One region of the Paraburkholderia sp. 32 genome, then DNA from elsewhere that is predicted to be linked to it. Evidence: predicted binding sites of a transcription regulator. Region 1 holds the regulator's gene; the other holds the start of a gene.

The links. The regulator LexA, encoded in region 1, represses DNA repair genes until DNA is damaged. The targets are predictions, from matches to a motif close to ACTGTATNNNNATACAGT.
Region 2: a site for LexA is predicted at 6,873-6,890, ahead of OKW26_RS29090 (PA0069 family radical SAM protein). Genes of this name have one in related genera too.

The regions. Positions count from the first base shown of each region.
Region 1 covers NZ_JBNDKD010000003.1:274,529-283,106, forward strand. Annotated here, with positions in the region: gene OKW26_RS24010 (DUF2939 domain-containing protein) at 85-702, opposite strand; gene OKW26_RS24015 (hypothetical protein) at 822-1,166, opposite strand; gene lexA (transcriptional repressor LexA) at 1,269-1,919, opposite strand; gene OKW26_RS24025 (sulfate ABC transporter substrate-binding protein) at 2,230-3,276, shown strand; gene cysT (sulfate ABC transporter permease subunit CysT) at 3,436-4,332, shown strand; gene cysW (sulfate ABC transporter permease subunit CysW) at 4,329-5,336, shown strand; gene OKW26_RS24040 (sulfate/molybdate ABC transporter ATP-binding protein) at 5,337-6,395, shown strand; gene OKW26_RS24045 (CysB family HTH-type transcriptional regulator) at 6,514-7,440, shown strand; gene OKW26_RS24050 (asparaginase) at 7,619-8,578, shown strand, end outside.
Region 2 covers NZ_JBNDKD010000003.1:1,395,422-1,403,999, forward strand. Annotated here, with positions in the region: gene OKW26_RS29050 (CobD/CbiB family protein) at 1-161, opposite strand, end outside; gene OKW26_RS29055 (NUDIX hydrolase) at 313-1,071, opposite strand; gene rplS (50S ribosomal protein L19) at 1,159-1,545, opposite strand; gene trmD (tRNA (guanosine(37)-N1)-methyltransferase TrmD) at 1,695-2,462, opposite strand; gene rimM (ribosome maturation factor RimM) at 2,488-3,222, opposite strand; gene rpsP (30S ribosomal protein S16) at 3,357-3,611, opposite strand; gene OKW26_RS29080 (PQQ-dependent sugar dehydrogenase) at 3,873-4,967, shown strand; gene OKW26_RS29085 (NINE protein) at 5,159-5,626, shown strand; gene OKW26_RS29090 (PA0069 family radical SAM protein) at 5,663-6,814, opposite strand; gene OKW26_RS29095 (Lrp/AsnC ligand binding domain-containing protein) at 6,960-7,448, opposite strand; partial or broken gene OKW26_RS29100 (D-amino acid dehydrogenase) at 7,502-8,578, shown strand, end outside.

The DNA.
Region 1 (8,578 bases):
TCATCTAGCCCAGATGTGAGTAGACCCTGTCGCGTGGCCGGCCCCGATGGCCAGCCACGCATCCCATCCGGCCAGGCTTCAATCTCACTCGTTCAGATTGATCGCCGCGAGTTTCCACGTGACCAGACCTTCGCGACGAAAGATTGCCGAATAATTCGCGTTACCTTCGCCACGCCGGTACGTGATGACAAACTCGTTGAGACTGCGATAGCCGGCCGTGCTTTGACGCCCGGGCGGCGGTGCGCTCGCCTGCGTGGTGGTGTCGCCCGCGGCTGGTGCGGCCGGCGCTTCGCCGCCCGCGGCTGGCGGCGCGGACGGTTGCTCGCCCGGCGTGCCACGCGGCGGCATGCCGTTCAGCAGCGCCGCGACGCCGTCGGGTGTCGCATAGGCATCGACGAGCGGGCCGATCAGCGTCACGCCGATCACCGCGCCGATCGTGGCCATCTTGTTGCCGGCATCCGCCTCGAGCCGGCGTGTCAGCATGGCGCCCACCTGTTGCTTCAAGCTATCGCGTAGCGCGGGAAAGTCCACGTACTGATTGACGGTTTGCACGTCGCGCGCATCGGCGGCGCGTTTGAGATTGTTCACCGCGAGATACGGTGACGCATAAATAAAGCCCAGCGCGGCAATCACGATCACCACGATCAGCGTGATCAGCAGCGGCCGGGTGGCGCTGCCCTGTATGCGTTTCCGAATTGTCATCGAATGGGACTCCACGTCAGTGATGATCTAACGTCGACCACGGCGAGGTCGGAACGATCCCATCCCACGCGAATCTCTGAACATCCGAAGTGCTTGTTGCATGCGTACTCAGGATTCGCTCAGGCTTCGAACACCGCGCCGTGCACGTTGGCTTCGTCGGCTATGCAGCGATCGATCATACGGCATACGGCGTCGACCGTGCCGACCATGATCAGTCGCGACGGTCCATGATAGACCCGCACCGGCGCGCGACGCGCGGGCTCGGCGATGTTCAGCGCCGAATTCAGCGACACGCGCGCGAACGCCGGCAACGACGACGGTAGACCGGAAGCTTCGGCAGCCGCGTCGAACAGCGACGGCGTGCGCGCAGCGGGCGCCTCGATTAGCGCGCAGGGCGTGAGCTTGCGCAGATGGCGCAGACGGCCGAACTGGCGAAAGGGCAACAGGCGGGCAAGGCGTTCCATGAGTCTCTCCAGGCGATTCGGCGTAGATGCGGGCGTAGATGCAGGCGTAAATGCGGCTTGGGTCGGACAAACCGGCGCAAGCGTTCTGGCGACAGCGAAAGATCAGAACTCGCTGGGGCGGATCAGCCCGACCGCGATCCCTTCGAGCGCGAAATCGGCGCTGCCGGTTTCCACGAAGATGTTGTCGTAATCGGGGTTTTCGGCGATCAGTTCGATGCCATTCGGCCGGCGCTTCAGACGCTTGACCGTCACGTCGTCGCCAAGCCGCGCAATGATGATCTGGCCGTCCTTCGCTTCGGTGCGCTTTTGCACCGCGAGCAGGTCGCCGTCGAGAATGCCCGCGTCGCGCATCGACAGGCCGCGCACCTTCAGCAGGTAGTCGGGCTTGCTCGAGAACAGCGCCGGGTCACACGCGTAGTGCTGCGAGATATGTTCCTGCGCGAGGATCGGGCTACCCGCCGCGACCCGGCCGATCAACGGCAACGACAACTGCATCAGGCCCGCATGCGGCAGGGTGAACTGATACGGCGCGTCCTCCTGCCCGGACAGCAGACGGATGCCGCGCGACGCGCCGGCCGCGAGTTCGATCACGCCCTTGCGCGCCAGCGCGCGCAGATGCTCTTCCGCGGAATTGGCCGAGCTGAACCCGAGTTCGGCGGCAATTTCCGCGCGAGTGGGCGGAAAGCCGGTGCGTTCGATCGCGCGGCGGATCAGATCGAAAACCTGCTGCTGTCGTGCGGTGAGTTTTGTCATGGCCACTGTATGTATGAACAGGTGACTGTATTTTTATACAGTATTCGGCGCATTTCAAGCTTTACTTTAAGTTCGGCGCAAGAGTCGCGCTGGGGCGTCGTTTGTCGGCGACATGGCGGCGTTGTCGGCGTCCCAACCGCCGGCGCATCTGTCGTTACCACTTTTAAGCATTAAAAAATGAAGAAACATTATTTTTAATCATGAAAGCGCTTCGATAGACTGGCCTCCGGTTGGCGCTCATGTGCACGTGACCGCGACGCAGAACAACACCAGACGCTCATCAGCGGACATCACGCGGAGAAAAATTGAAATGAACCATCGGCATATGGGGCTTGCGGCTCGAACCAGAAAATTGATCGCGGCGCTCGCCGTGGGCGCGGCGGGTGCGTTCGGCATGTTGGGCGCAAGCGGCGTCGCGCACGCCGACACCACGCTGTTGAACGTGTCCTACGATCCGACGCGCGAGCTGTATCAGGACATCAATCAGGTATTCGGCAAGGAATGGAAGGCCAGGACCGGCGAAGCCGTCACCTTCAGGCAGTCGCACGGCGGCTCGGGCGCGCAGGCTCGCTCGGTGCTCGACGGACTGCAGGCCGACGTCGTGACGCTTGCGCTCGCCTATGACATCGACGCGCTCGCGAACAAGGGGCTCGTCGACAGGAACTGGCAAAAGCGTCTGCCGGACAACGCATCGCCGTACACGTCGACGATCGTGTTTCTGGTGCGCAAGGGCAACCCGAAGCACATCAAGGATTGGGACGATCTGGTGAAACCGGGCGTGTCGATCGTGACGCCGAATCCGAAGACCTCGGGCGGCGCGCGCTGGAACTACCTGGCCGCGTGGGCGTACGCCGAGCATCAACCGGGCGGCAACGACCAGAAGGCCAGGGAGTTCGTCGGCAAGCTGTACAGGAACGCTGGCGTGCTCGATTCGGGCGCGCGCGGCGCGACCACGAGCTTCGTGCAGCGCGGTATCGGCGACGTGCTGATCGCGTGGGAAAACGAGGCGTTCCTGTCGCTGAAGGAGTTTGGTCCGGACAGGTTCGAGATCGTGGTGCCGTCGGTGAGCATTCTGGCCGAGCCGCCGGTCGCGGTGGTCGACAAGGTCGTCGACAAACACGGCACGCGCAAGCTGGCCGAAGCGTATCTGAACTTCCTGTATAGCGAGCAAGGTCAGGAGATCGCCGCGCGCAATTTCTATCGTCCGCGTTCCAGCAAGGTGCCCGCCGATCTGACCGCGAAGTTTCCGAAGCTGAAGCTCTACACGATCGACGATTCGTTCGGCGGTTGGACCAACGCGCAGAAGACCCATTTCGCGGACGGCGGCGTGTTCGATTCAATTTATCAGCCGCAGTAAGAACCACCGCCCGAATCACAGCCAGGGAAAAAGGGCGCGCCCAATGGGCGCGCTTTCGGCTAACCGGGGTCCGGTGGCCAGCGGTGCGGCAGTACCGCAGTACGGCAGCACGGCAAAACGAACAACCGCGCGAGCATCAACCATGAACGAGTATCCAGCATGACCACGTTGACCTTCCGCAAGCCGAGCGCATTGCCCGGTTTTGGCCTGACACTCGGCATCACGGTGGCTTATCTGAGCCTCGTGGTGCTGATTCCATTGGCGGCGACCTTTCTGAAAACCGCGACGCTCGACTGGGATCAGTTCGTGCGCGCGGTCACGTCGCCGCGTGTGCTCGCGTCGTATCGGCTGACGTTTTTCTCGGCGCTAGGCGGCGCGCTGATCAACGCGGTGTTCGGCTTTCTCGTCGCGTGGGTGCTGGTGCGCTACACGTTTCCGTTCAAGCGTATCGTCGATGCGGTCGTCGATCTGCCATTCGCGTTGCCCACCTCGGTGGCGGGCATTTCGCTCGCGGCCGTGTATGCGGGCAACGGCTGGATCGGCCAGTTCCTCGCGCCGCTCGGCATCAAGATCGCGTTCACGCCGGCGGGCGTGCTGGTCGCGCTGACGTTCATCGGCCTGCCGTTCGTCGTGCGCACCGTGCAACCGGTGCTCGAGGAGTTCGAGCGCGAGCAGGAGGAGGCGGCCGCGTGTCTCGGCGCGTCGCGCTGGCTCACGTTTCGCCGCGTCGTGCTGCCGGCCGTGTTGCCGGCACTGCTGACCGGCTTCGCGCTCGCCTTTGCGCGCGCGCTCGGCGAATACGGCTCGGTAATCTTCATCGCCGGCAATGTGCCGATGAAGTCGGAGATCACGTCGCTCCTGATCATCACGAAGCTCGAGCAATACGACTATGCGGGCGCGACGGCGCTCGCGGTCGTGATGCTGGTCGTGTCGTTCCTGATGCTGCTGTCGATCAACACGCTGCAGTGGTATCTGCAGCGGCGCACGAGCCGCGGCAAGACGGGATCGGCGCCAGTGGCCACGAGCGTCGCCGCTATCGGTGGGGGTGTGCAATGAGCCGCGTTCCGACCCACCCGGCGAGCGTGGCGCGTCGCCCCGATCCGGTCAGCGAGCCGGCGGTCGTGCGCTGGCTGCTGATCGGCCTCGCGCTGCTGTTTCTCGCGCTGTTTCTGGTCGTGCCGCTCGCCGCGGTGTTCTACCAGGCGCTGAACAAGGGGCTGCGTTTTTACTTCGAAGCGCTCGCCGATCCGGATGCGCTGTCGGCGATCAAACTGACGCTGCTCACCGCGGCGATCGCGGTGCCGCTGAACCTCGTGTTCGGCCTCGCGGCGTCGTGGTGTATCGCGAAGTTCGAATTCCGTGGCAAGGCGCTGCTGACCACGTTGATCGATCTGCCGTTTTCGGTGTCGCCGGTGATCTCCGGTCTGATCTACGTGCTGATGTTCGGCGCGCAGGGCTGGTTCGGCCCGTGGCTCGAAGATCACAACGTGCAGATCATCTTCGCGGTGCCGGGCATCGTGCTCGCGACGATCTTCGTCACGTTCCCGTTCGTCGCGCGCGAGCTGATTCCGCTGATGCAGGCGCAGGGCAACGACGAGGAAGAAGCCGCGCACGTGCTCGGCGCATCGGGCTGGCAGACGTTCCGTCGCGTCACGCTGCCGAACGTCAAGTGGGGTCTGCTGTACGGCGTGATTCTGTGCAATGCGCGCGCAATGGGCGAGTTCGGCGCGGTGTCGGTCGTGTCGGGCCATATTCGCGGGCAGACCGACACGATGCCGCTGCACGTCGAAATCCTCTACAACGAGTACAACTTCTCGGCCGCGTTCGCCGTGGCCTCGCTGCTCGCGCTGCTGGCGCTGGTTACGCTGGGGCTCAAGCTGCTGGCCGGGCGTCATATGTCGGCGGAACTGTCGGCGGCGCGCGAAGTGCCTGCGTATGCGGGGCACGTGTCGCCGTCCGGCGCTTCGCAGGCCAATAGCGCGCAGTCCGCTTCGCATTCGTTTTTCGTCAACGCCACGCCTGCGTCGCAGCGACATCCGCTCAAGCAAGGAGAGCTGTAAATGGGTATCACCGTTCGTAACCTGCAAAAGCGCTTCGGCGATTTCGTCGCGCTCGACAACGTGTCGCTCGACTTTCCGCCGGGCGAACTCGTCGCGCTGCTCGGGCCGTCGGGTTGCGGCAAGACGACGTTGCTGCGTGTGATCGCCGGCCTCGAATACGCGGACGGCGGCCGGGTCGAGCTGCAAGGCCAGGATGTCGCGGCGGTCGGCGCGCGTGAGCGCGAGGTGGGTTTCGTGTTCCAGCACTACGCGCTGTTCCGGCATATGACGGTGTTCGAAAACGTCGCGTTCGGGCTGCGCGTGAAGCCGCGCAAGGAACGTCCGTCCGAGAAGGTGATTCGTGAGAAGGTGCATGAGTTGCTGAAGCTCGTGCAGCTCGACTGGCTCGCGCAGCGCTATCCGTCGGAGCTGTCCGGCGGCCAGCGCCAGCGCATCGCGCTCGCACGTGCGTTGGCCGTGGAGCCGAAGGTGCTGTTGCTCGACGAGCCGTTCGGCGCGCTCGACGCGAAGGTGCGCAAGGAACTGCGCAGCTGGTTGCGTCGCCTGCACGACGATCTGCATATTTCGACGATCTTCGTCACGCACGATCAGGAAGAAGCGCTCGAAGTGGCGGACCGCATCGTCGTGCTCAATCGCGGGCATGTCGAGCAGGTCGGCAGCCCACAGGAGGTGTACGACCATCCGCAGACGCCGTTCGTCTACGAGTTTCTCGGCGCGGCGAACCGTCTGCACGGCAGCGTCGATGCGCAAGGCTTCGTCGTCGATGGCGCGGCGCTGCCGGTCGCTATCGCGGCGGGTTTTAGGGGCCCGGCGTTCGCCTATGTGCGGCCGCACGATCTGCAGTTGTATCCGCAGGCGGCGGGGCATCGCGAGGGCATTGTCGTCGACGTGCGGCGCGTGGTGACGCTCGGCGGTTCGGTGCGCGTCGAGCTCGCCGGTCGCGAGGGCAATCTGCTCGAAGCCGAACTCGATCGCGAAACGTGGCGTGATCTGCAACTCGCGGTCGGCGACGGCGTGACCGCGGTGCCGCGCGCGCTGCGGGTGTTTCCGGCGCAGTGAGATGGCGGCGCCGCTGTGCGGCGCTGTGGACAGGAGAGAACGTATCAGCCGTACCGCGTGGATCGCCTGGCATGTGCGGCTCCAATAACTCAACTCTGGCGGAACCGGAGACACAACGATGAATTTCCAGCAATTGCGCTTCGTGCGCGAAGCCGTGCGGCAGAACATGAACCTGACCGAAGCGGCGAACGTGCTCTACACGTCGCAGTCGGGCGTATCGAAGCAGATCAAGGATCTCGAGGACGAACTCGGGGTCGACATCTTCATCCGCCGCGGCAAGCGTCTGACCGGGCTCACCGAACCGGGCAAGGCCGTGCATCAGTTGATCGAGCGGATGCTGCTCGATGCGGAGAATCTGCGCCGCGTCGCGCGTCAGTACGCGGATCAGGACAGCGGCCACCTCGTCGTCGCGACCACCCACACGCAGGCACGCTACGCATTGCCGAAAGTGATTCGGCAGTTCACGTCGGTGTTCCCGAAAGTGCATCTGGCGCTGCGCCAGGGCAGCCCGCAGCAGATCGCGCAGATGATCATCAACGGCGAGGCGGATATCGGCATCTCGACCGAGGCGCTCGACCGTTTTCCCGACATCGTCACGTTCCCGTGCTATTCGTGGCATCACGTCGTGGTGGTGCCGAAGGATCATCCGCTCGTCGGCCGTGCGAATCTGACGCTCGACGAGATCGCCGAATTTCCGATCGTCACCTACGACCAGGACTTCACCGGCCGCTCGCATATCGATCAGGCGTTCGCGAAAGTGGGTGCGTTGCCCGACGTCGTGCTGACCGCGATCGACGCCGACGTGATCAAGACCTACGTCGAACTCGGCATGGGCATCGGCGTGGTCGCGGCAATGGCCTACGACCCGAAGCGCGACAGCGAACTCGTCGCGCTCGACACGCAGCATCTGTTCGAGGCGAGCACGACGCGTGTCGGCCTGCGCAAGGGGGCGTTCCTGCGCGCGTACGCCTATCGGTTGATCGAGATGTTCGCGCCGCAGTTGAGCGAGGCAGACATCGCGGCGCAGTTGCGCGAGGCGGCTTAGGGCTGCGAGCAGCTTAGGGTGGGACTTGCACCCGTCGTCAATACTTGTGGTGATGAGTGCAGTTGGGCACCGCATGAGATTTAAGCCCGCTCGCGCGTTGCGCACGCTCGCGCAAGCCGAACCCGCGTCCGGTCTTCCACGCATGGCGACGCGAAGCGCATCGCTTACAATCGCCGCCATGAATACCTCGACTTCTCCCTCTCTCCCGATTCCCCCCGGCCATAGCACCGCGTCGACGCTGCCGCGCATCGCGGTGCTCGCGACCGGCGGCACGATTGCCGGCGCGGCCCCGGATGCGGCCAATACGTCGGGCTATCAGGCGGGCGTCGTCGGCGTCGATCAACTGCTCGCGGCGGTGCCGGCGTTGTCTACGGTCGCGCGAATCGCGCCCGAGCAGATCGCCAGCGTCGACAGCAAGGACATGTCGCTGCCGCTGTGGACCACGCTCGCGCAACGCATCAACACGGTGCTCGCGACGGACGACGTAGACGGCGTGGTGGTCACGCACGGCACCGATACACTCGAGGAAACCGCCTATCTGCTGCATCTGACCGTCAAGTCGGACAAGCCGGTCGTGCTGACCGCGGCGATGCGCCCAGCGTCGGCGCTCTCCGCCGACGGTCCGCTGAACCTGCTAAATGCGGTGACGGTCGCCGCGCACGCGGCGGCACGCGGGCAGGGCGTGCTGGTCGCGTTCAACAACCGGATTCATAGCGCGCGCGACGTCGTGAAAACGAGCACCTATGCGGTCGATGCGTTCCAGTCGCCCGAAATCGGCGCGCTCGGCTGGGTGCAGGATGGCCGCGTCGAGTTCCAGCGCGGCGTGGTGCGCGCGCATACGGTCGCGAGCGAATTCGCAATCGATGCGGCGTGGCCGCAGGTGGAGATCGTCACGAGCTATGCGGGCGTGTCGCGGATCGCCATCGATGCGCTGGTCGCCGCGGATGTGCGCGGCATCGTCGTGGCGGGTACGGGCAATGGCTCGATCCACCAGTCGTTGCAGCAGGCACTGGCGGATGCCGCGTTGCGCGGCGTGGCGGTGGTGCGCTCGTCGCGCGTGGGTTCGGGGCATGTGATGCGCAACGGCGCGGCGGCCGACGATGCGCTCGGTTTCGTCAGCGCCGGTTCGCTGAATCCG
Region 2 (8,578 bases), 1.1 Mb from region 1:
ACGACGAGCCACGCGAGCAGACCGTGACGTTGCTTGCCAGCATCGAATCCGTGCGCCGCCGACTCCGCATGGTATTGAAGCAACGCGGACAACGGATTGTTCGGCGACAGCGCGCGTACCTGTTCAATGATCAGAGCCAGCAATACGGAGAAAAAAGTCATGCGATGCGCCGTGCTTTTTAAGTTTTTTACGATTGTTTTATAACGATAGCACAGGGTCGGATGAGTCTGAACGCGGATGCTGACAAAGCGCCGACAAGTGCGTCGTTCGCGCAACTGTGCAACGTCGACGCGGCGATGCGAGTCACGTAATTTATGCGGCGAGGAACCGATACAGGTTGCGCAGCATCGCCGCCGTCGCGCCCCAGATGAAATGATGGCCGCCTTGCACCGCTGCTGGCGTGACCGTCTGCGCGTGGTGCGCGCCGCGCTGCTCGGCGGCCTCCGGAGCCGCCGTCAATTCGCCGCGCGGATACGGCATCGCAAAGAAGCGGCGCTCTCCGCCCTCGTAGCGGAACAGGCGCTCTTCGTGGTTGGACGGGTCCATCAGGAACGCGAGCGGCACTTCGAAGACCTCGGCCACTTCGAGCGTATCGATCTCCAGCGAGAACGGCGGGTGCACAAGAGCGACGACCGGCGACACGCGAAAGCCGGTGCCAGTGAGATAGTCGGGCAACGCGCCGAGAACTTCGACGCGCGACGCGTCGAGGCCCACCTCTTCGCGCGCTTCGCGCAGAGCCGTAGCAGTCGCATCAGCGTCGAACGGTTCCTGGCGGCCGCCGGGAAAACTCACCTGACCGGCGTGATCGTTCAGATGGTCCGCGCGCTGCGTGAGCAACACGGTAAGACCATGCGCGCGCACGACGAGCGGCACCAGCACCGCGGCCACGCGCGGATCGAGGTCGGTATTGCGCCACGGCGCATCGGCAATTTTCTCGGGTGTCCAGGCAAGCTGCCGATCAAAGCGCGCCCGCAGTGCATCGGGCGTCAGACGCTCGCGCGCGACCGGTGGCAGATCGGCGCCTGTCGCGATGACAGGCAGAGTTTCGGGCTCAAAGACGGGGCGGATCAACGGGTCTCTCTGATGAGCGTGGACATGCCGCTATTTTGACCTGGCCAACAAAAAAGCACCCGCGAGGGGTGCTTTTTCTTACAGCATTTACGCTTGGGAAGCAGCGCGGTCTTTCGAGACCAGCTTTTCCTTGATTCGAGCCGACTTGCCCGAACGCTCGCGCAGATAGTACAGCTTCGCACGACGCACATCGCCGCGACGCTTGACGACGATGCTAGCCAGCAGCGGCGAATACGTCTGGAACGTACGCTCGACGCCTTCGCCCGACGAAATCTTACGGACGATGAACGACGAATTCAGACCACGGTTACGCTTGGCGATCACGACGCCTTCGTAAGCCTGTACACGCTTACGCGTGCCTTCAACCACGTTCACGCTGACGATGACCGTATCGCCCGGACCAAAATCCGGAATGGTCTTTTCGCCGAGAACGCGCGCGATTTCTTCCTGCTCGAGTTTTGCAATCAGATTCATCACTGACTCCTAGATCCATCTTGTCGGCGTTCGTACCTGCCTCACGCGCTTACTGCGTTGGGCTACGGCCCCGATAGAGGATGGGTTCACATCTGGCACCGCACACGCATGCACGGCACCGCCTTGTGTCCGCTCGAAAGACCGGGGCCTCAGGCCTTCGGCTCTTCCTTCGCGAGACTCGCGAGCCACGCCTCGTCGGCACGGCTCAGCATTCTGTTCTTTCTGGCCTTCACGATCAGATCGGGCCGCTTGTTCAACGTGTTGCGCAATGCTTCGCGCCGCCGCCACGCTTCGATTTCCGCATGATGGCCGCCGAGCAGCACATCAGGCACCCGCACGCCCTCGTATTCCTCGGGACGCGTGTAGTGCGGACAATCGAGCAGCACATCGACGAAGCTATCCTGCACCGCCGACTGTGAGTCGTTCAGCACGCCAGGCAACTGACGCACGACCGCATCCATCAACGCCATCGCGGGCAACTCGCCGCCCGACAGCACGAAGTCGCCAAGGCTTACTTCTTCGTCGACTACACGGTCCAGCAGACGCTGGTCGATCGCTTCGTAGCGCCCGCACAACAGGATCAGACCGGGTTCGGCCGCGAACTTCATCACGCGCTCGTGATTCAGTGTGGCGCCTTGCGGCGACATCATCACGACGCGCGCCGCGCCGATGCCCTGCTCCGACTGCGCCGCTTTCGCGGCACTGATCGCGTCTTCGAGCGGCCGGGCCAGCATAACCATGCCGGGGCCGCCGCCGTATGGGCGATCGTCGATCGTGCGGTAGTTGTCGGTCGTGAAATCGCGCGGATTCCACGTACGCAACCCATAGCGCTGCTGCTTCGCGGCCCGGCTGGTGATACCCCAGTCAGTCAGCGCGCGGAACATTTCTGGAAAGAGCGTCACGACATCGAACTGCATCGCTCTCCCCGCTCAACGATAGATTTCAATAGTCAGCTTCCCAGTCGACGACGATATGCTTTGCCGCCTGGTCCACCGTTTTGACAAAGACGCCGACGAACGGGATCAAACGCTCGCCTGCGACCGGCTTGCCGTTTTTGTCGGTAGCCGGATATTCGATGCGCAGCACCGACTGCGCGCCGTTGTCGATCATGCTGGCGACTTTGCCGAGGTTGAGCCCGGCGAGATTCACCACGTCCAGGCCGATCAGATCGACCCAGTAGAATTCGTCGGCTTCGAGCGCCGGAAATTCGCTACGGCCGATGTATACGCGGGAACCGCGCAAAGCCAACGCCGTATCGCGGTCAGCGACGCCACCCAGACGGGCGACCACGCTGTCGCTATGTGTTTTGGCCTGCAAGGACGGCGCCGATTTGCGCTCCTGGCCTTTCACCAGCCACCAGCGTTTCGCGCTCAGCAAGACGTCGCCGCCTTGCCCGGCATCCGCATGCGCGGCTACCTTGACCCAGCCTTTGAGACCATAGGCGTCGACGATTGCGCCGACTTCGACCGCATCGGCCGGCCAGCTTGCCGCCGTTTCGATGCGCATTTCTGCAGCTTCGAAATCGGCGTTCGCGGCATTGGCTTGCGCCTCTTTCGCCTTGCCGTCGGTTCGTTCGACCGGCTTGCGGACGAATGCACCGAACGACGCCTGACCAGACGCCTTTGCGCGCGAAGCTGCCTTGACGCTACCAGAACTGCCGGAATCACGCTCAGACATCGAATAACCTCGACAACAACTTCGCAGCCTGCTTTGGCGTCTGCTTCAGTAAAACAAATTGCGCATCGGACTGCTCACGCGAGTTGCGCGAGCCGCCGGCCGAACCGACGACGATACGCCTGCGGGCCGCCATATCAAGCAGCCGGCTGCGCCTTTTGCGCTTCCTTCACGAGACGTTCGACGGTCGGCGACAGTTGCGCGCCAACACCTTGCCAGTACGTCAGGCGATCCTGAGCAATACGCAGGGACTCGCCCTTCGTAGCGACCGGGTTGTAGAAACCGACGCGCTCGATGAAGCGGCCGTCACGACGGCTGCGCGAGTCGGTGGCGACGATGTTGTAGAACGGGCGCTTCTTGGAGCCGCCGCGAGCCAAGCGGATGATGACCATACTAGAATCCTTGAAAACCGGGGTTCGGAACGACTGAAACACGCGATTATAGCGGGAAACCGACGCCATAACAAACACTTACCGGGATAAACTGCGGAACCGGGCTGCACCCACCTTCTACAAGAGGTGCGAGAACCCGCTCGAACGCCCGAATTACCTGAAGGAGCGCCTGTGCAACGCCAGCCGAAACTCCCGTTTCCGTTCGCCTTTTGTGCCTTTTTCGTACGCTTTGCTGGACTTTCGCGCACCTCGTGCAGCCGGATTCTACGTGCGGTAGCGGCCGCGGTTATCGCCGCGCAGGCGTTGACGGCAATCGCCGCGCTGCCCATCGAGAAAATCAAGCTGCCGCCGGGCTTTCACATCGAAGTGTTGTCGGACGAGGTGCCGAGCGCGCGCGCGATGACGTTGTCGCCCAAGGGCATTCTCTACGTGGGCAGCGACGATGGCCATGTGTATGCGCTCGAGCTGCGGAACGGCCGCGTGACGGGTCACCACGTGATCGCGTCCGGGCTGCAGATGCCCGCCGGCGTCGCGTGGCGCGACGGCGCGCTGTATGTGTCGGCCGTGTCGAAAATCGTGCGCTTCGATGCGATCGACTCGCATCTGAACGATCCGCCGAAACCGGTCGTTGTCACCGACAAGCTGCCGACGGACACGCATCACGGCTGGAAATTCATCGCGTTCGGCCCGGATGGCAAGCTGTACGTGCCGCAAGGCGCGCCGTGCAACATTTGCCAGAGAGATCCGGACCGCTTTGCGATGATTGGCCGCATGAACCCGGACGGCAGCCACTACGAGGTCGTCGCGCGCGGCATCCGCAATTCGGTCGGCTTCGCGTGGCATCCGGTCACCCACGAACTGTGGTTCACCGACAACGGTCGCGACCTGCTCGGCGACGATATTCCGAGCGACAAGCTCAACCGCGCGCCGCATGTCGGCATGAACTTCGGCTTTCCGTACTGTCACGGCGGCGACACGCCCGACCCCGAGTTCGGCAAGGATCATCCGTGCAGCGAATTCACGCCGCCAGTGGTCAAGCTTGGCGCGCACGTGGCGGCGCTTGGCATGCGCTTCTACGACGGCCCGATGTTTCCAGCCGACTACCGCAACAACATCTTCATCGCCGAGCACGGCTCGTGGAACCGCAGCAAGAAGGTCGGCTACCGCGTCGTGCGCGTGATCACCGACCCTGACGGCAGCCACGCACGCCAGCAGGTCTTTGCCGAAGGCTGGCTGCAACCCGGCGAATCGGTCTGGGGCCGCCCCGCCGACGTGTTGCCGCTGCCAGACGGTTCGCTACTGATCAGCGACGATACCGCCGGCGCAATCTATCGCATCACGTATTCAGCGCCGTAACGCGCGGATGCACGCATGCCCGGCTGAACTCACCCTGAGCCAGGTCCGGCGCATCTCGCCACCCCGCTTTCAGCCTGGGCGATCGTCCTCCACGTGACCACCCGCGCGCCGCAGGCGTAGAATGCGCGTCGGTCCGCGCCCCCCGCGGCGCGCCGCTCCTTTCGACCGCCCGTCACTCTGCCCACGCGTTCATGCCCACCGCTGCCTCGACTTCCCCGCGCTTCAGATCCAAGACGCTCACCGCCGCGTTGGCGTTCCTGTTCGGCAGCCTCGGCGCCCACCGCTTCTATCTGTATGGCACCCGAGACATCTACGGCTGGGCGCATCTACTCGGCACGCTGATCGGCATTCCCGGCGTGATGCTGCTGGTCGCGACCGAGCGCGCGTCGATCCTGGGCTGGGTGCTCGCGCCGATCGGCGCGGTTTCGCTGTTTGCCGCGTTTCTGGCGGCGCTCGTCTACGGGCTGCGTCCTGATCAGAAATGGGATGCGCAATTCAACACCCACACGCAACGCAAAAGCCGCTCCGGCTGGACGGTCATTTTCGTCGTGATCTTTTCGCTGCTGATCGGTGCGTTTCTGCTGATGACCGGTCTCGCGCTCGCGTTCCAGACCTACTTCGAAAGTCAGGTCGAAGCGGCCAAAGCGATTTCGCAGTAATGCCCCCGTGGCGGGACCCGCAGACGTTCCTGCGCGCTAGAAAAGCCTCAGTTGCGGATTGTCGCGCGCCGGTGCGCTCACCTGTTCGGCGCGCGGCGGCTCGATCCGGCGGAAATGCGACATGTCGAGAATGCCGCGGTCGCGCCCGTTCAACCCTAACCGGCGCACGGCCTTGTGAAAGCGCTGCCTGAGCAGATCCGCCCATAAGCCCTCTCCCTTCATGCGGGTCGAGAACGAAGAATCGTAATCCTTGCCGCCTCGCATGTCGCGCACACGGCTCATCACGCGCTCGGCCCGATCCGGGAAATGTGCGCCCAGCCAATCCTTGAACAGCGGCGCGACCTCCCACGGCAGCCGCAGCACGATATAGCTCGCATTGCTGGCGCCCGCTTCGGCGCATGCTTCGAGCACGCGCTCCATATCCGGTTCGGTGACGAACGGGATCACCGGCGCGATGCTGACGCCGACCGGAATGCCCGCCTCGCTGAGCGTACGGATCGTGCGCAGCCGGCGCGACGGCGTGGCCGCGCGCGGTTCGAGCGTGCGCGCGATGTCGGCGTCCAGCGTGGTGATAGTGATCGCCGCCATGAATTGCCCGCGCCCGGCCATCGGCGCAAGCAGGTCGACGTCGCGCTCGATCAGCGATGATTTGGTGATCGCCGCGAACGGGTGGTTGCGCTCGCTGAGCACCTCGATCACACGACGCGTAAGACGCAAGTCACGTTCGGCCGGCTGCCATGCATCGGTGGCGACGCCGAGCGCGATCGGCTCGGGTACATAGGACTTCTTCGACAGTTCCCGCTCGAGCAGCTCGGGCGCGTTGATCTTCGCGTAGATGCGGCTTTCGAAATCGAGCCCGGGCGACAAGCCCAGGTAGCTGTGCGTGGGCCGCGCGAAGCAATAGATGCAGCCGTGTTCGCAGCCCCGGTAAGGATTCAGCGACACATTGAACGGAATGTCCGGCGACGCATTGCGTGTGAGGATGGTTTTTGCGCGCTCCTCGAACACCTGCGTGCGCAGGACCTTCGGCTCCCCCTCTTCGTCGGCCGTCTGCCAGCCGTCGTGGACGGCTTCGCGCTGGTCGACTTCGTAGCGGCCTTGCAGGTTCGTGACCGCGCCGCGCCCCTTGCGAGGCGCCGGCGGCGCGATCGGAAATTCGGGAATGTCAGGGGTGTCGGGGTCATCCACGGCGGGCCACGCAAAGCAAACACAAACGGGAAGCGCCAAAGGAAAGCGGCGCAAAATACCTGTATAAATATACAGTGTTTACGCCGTTTGTCGAGCACTTCGTTGGTCGCTTGATGCGCGTCCAACCCCGTCAGTGAACCGGCACCTACTCGCCCACCGCGATCGTCAGCGTCTCCTTGATTTCCTCCATCACCACATAGCTCTTCGACTGCACCGCGCCCGGCAGCTGCAGCAGGATATCGCCGAGCAACTTGCGGTAATCGGCCATTTCGCCGATGCGCGCCTTGATCAGATAGTCGAAATCGCCCGACACGAGGTGGCACTCGAGCACCTCGGGGATCTTCTGCACCTCGCGCCGGAACAGATCGAACATGTTGCCACTCTTGTGATCGAGCGTGATCTCGACGAACACGAGCAGCGCCGCGCCCAGCTCGGCCGGGTTCACGCGGGCGTAGTAGCCGGTGATCACGCCGTCGCGCTCCATCCGCTTGACGCGCTCGATGCACGGCGTCACCGACAGACCGACCTGCTCCGCCAGGTCCTTCATCGCCATACGGCCGTCCTGCTGCAGGAGCCGCAGGATCTTGTGATCGAGCTTGTCGAGAGCCCGCACGGGCTGGCGCTGGGTACGCATGGTGTTTTTTCTAAAAATGATGAAAATACAATAACAAAACCTGTCTCACAGTTAATAGTATAGCGGTTAACACTGGGCAAACGGCATTTCACCTCACATTGCAGCTCGTCGAATCGAATCAGATCGAACTTCCAACGAGCGCCTTGCCCTCACTCAATTTTTGGATATCTGGAGCAGCTATGCGAGTCGTCGTTTTGGGCAGTGGCGTCGTCGGCGTGACGAGTGCGTATTACCTCGCGCGCGCCGGTCACGAAGTGACCGTTATCGATCGCGAAGCCGGCCCGGCGCTCGAAACCAGTTTCGCCAACGCGGGCCAGATCTCGCCGGGCTACGCTTCGCCGTGGGCCGCCCCGGGCGTGCCGCTGAAGGCCGTCAAGTGGATGTTCCAGAAGCACGCGCCGCTAGCGATTCGCGTCGACGGCACCGCGTTCCAACTGCAATGGATGTGGCAGATGCTGCAGAACTGCACGGCGCCGCGCTATGCGGTGAACAAGGGCCGTATGGTGCGGCTGGCCGAATACAGCCGCGACTGCCTGCAGGCGTTGCGCGCCGACACCGGCATCGAGTACGAAGGCCGCACCGGCGGCACGCTGCAGGTATTTCGCACGCAACAGCAGTTCGACGGCGCCGCGAAAGACATCGCCGTGCTGCAGGAAGCCAACGTGCCATACGAGCTGCTGACGGCCGACGAACTCGCCAAGGCCGAACCAGCCCTCGCCGCGGTGTCGCACAAGCTCACCGGCGGCCTGCGCCTGCCCGGCGACGAAACCGGCGACTGCCAGATGTTCACGACGCGCCTCGCGGCGCTCGCCGAGGAACTGGGCGTCAAGTTCCGCTACAACACGTCGATCGACGCGCTCGCGATGGCGGGCGGCCGCATCGCCGGCGTGCAGTGCGGCGGCGAGCTCGTGCGCGCGGATTCGTTCGTGGTCGCGCTCGGCTCGTATTCGACGCGCTTCCTCGATGGCATGGTGAAGATTCCGGTCTATCCGCTGAAGGGCTATTCGATCACCGCGCCGATCGTCGACGCGGCTGCCGCGCCGGTGTCGACCGTGCTCGATGAGACCTACAAGATCGCGATCACGCGCTTCGACGACCGGATTCGCGTCGGCGGGATGGCCGAGATCGTC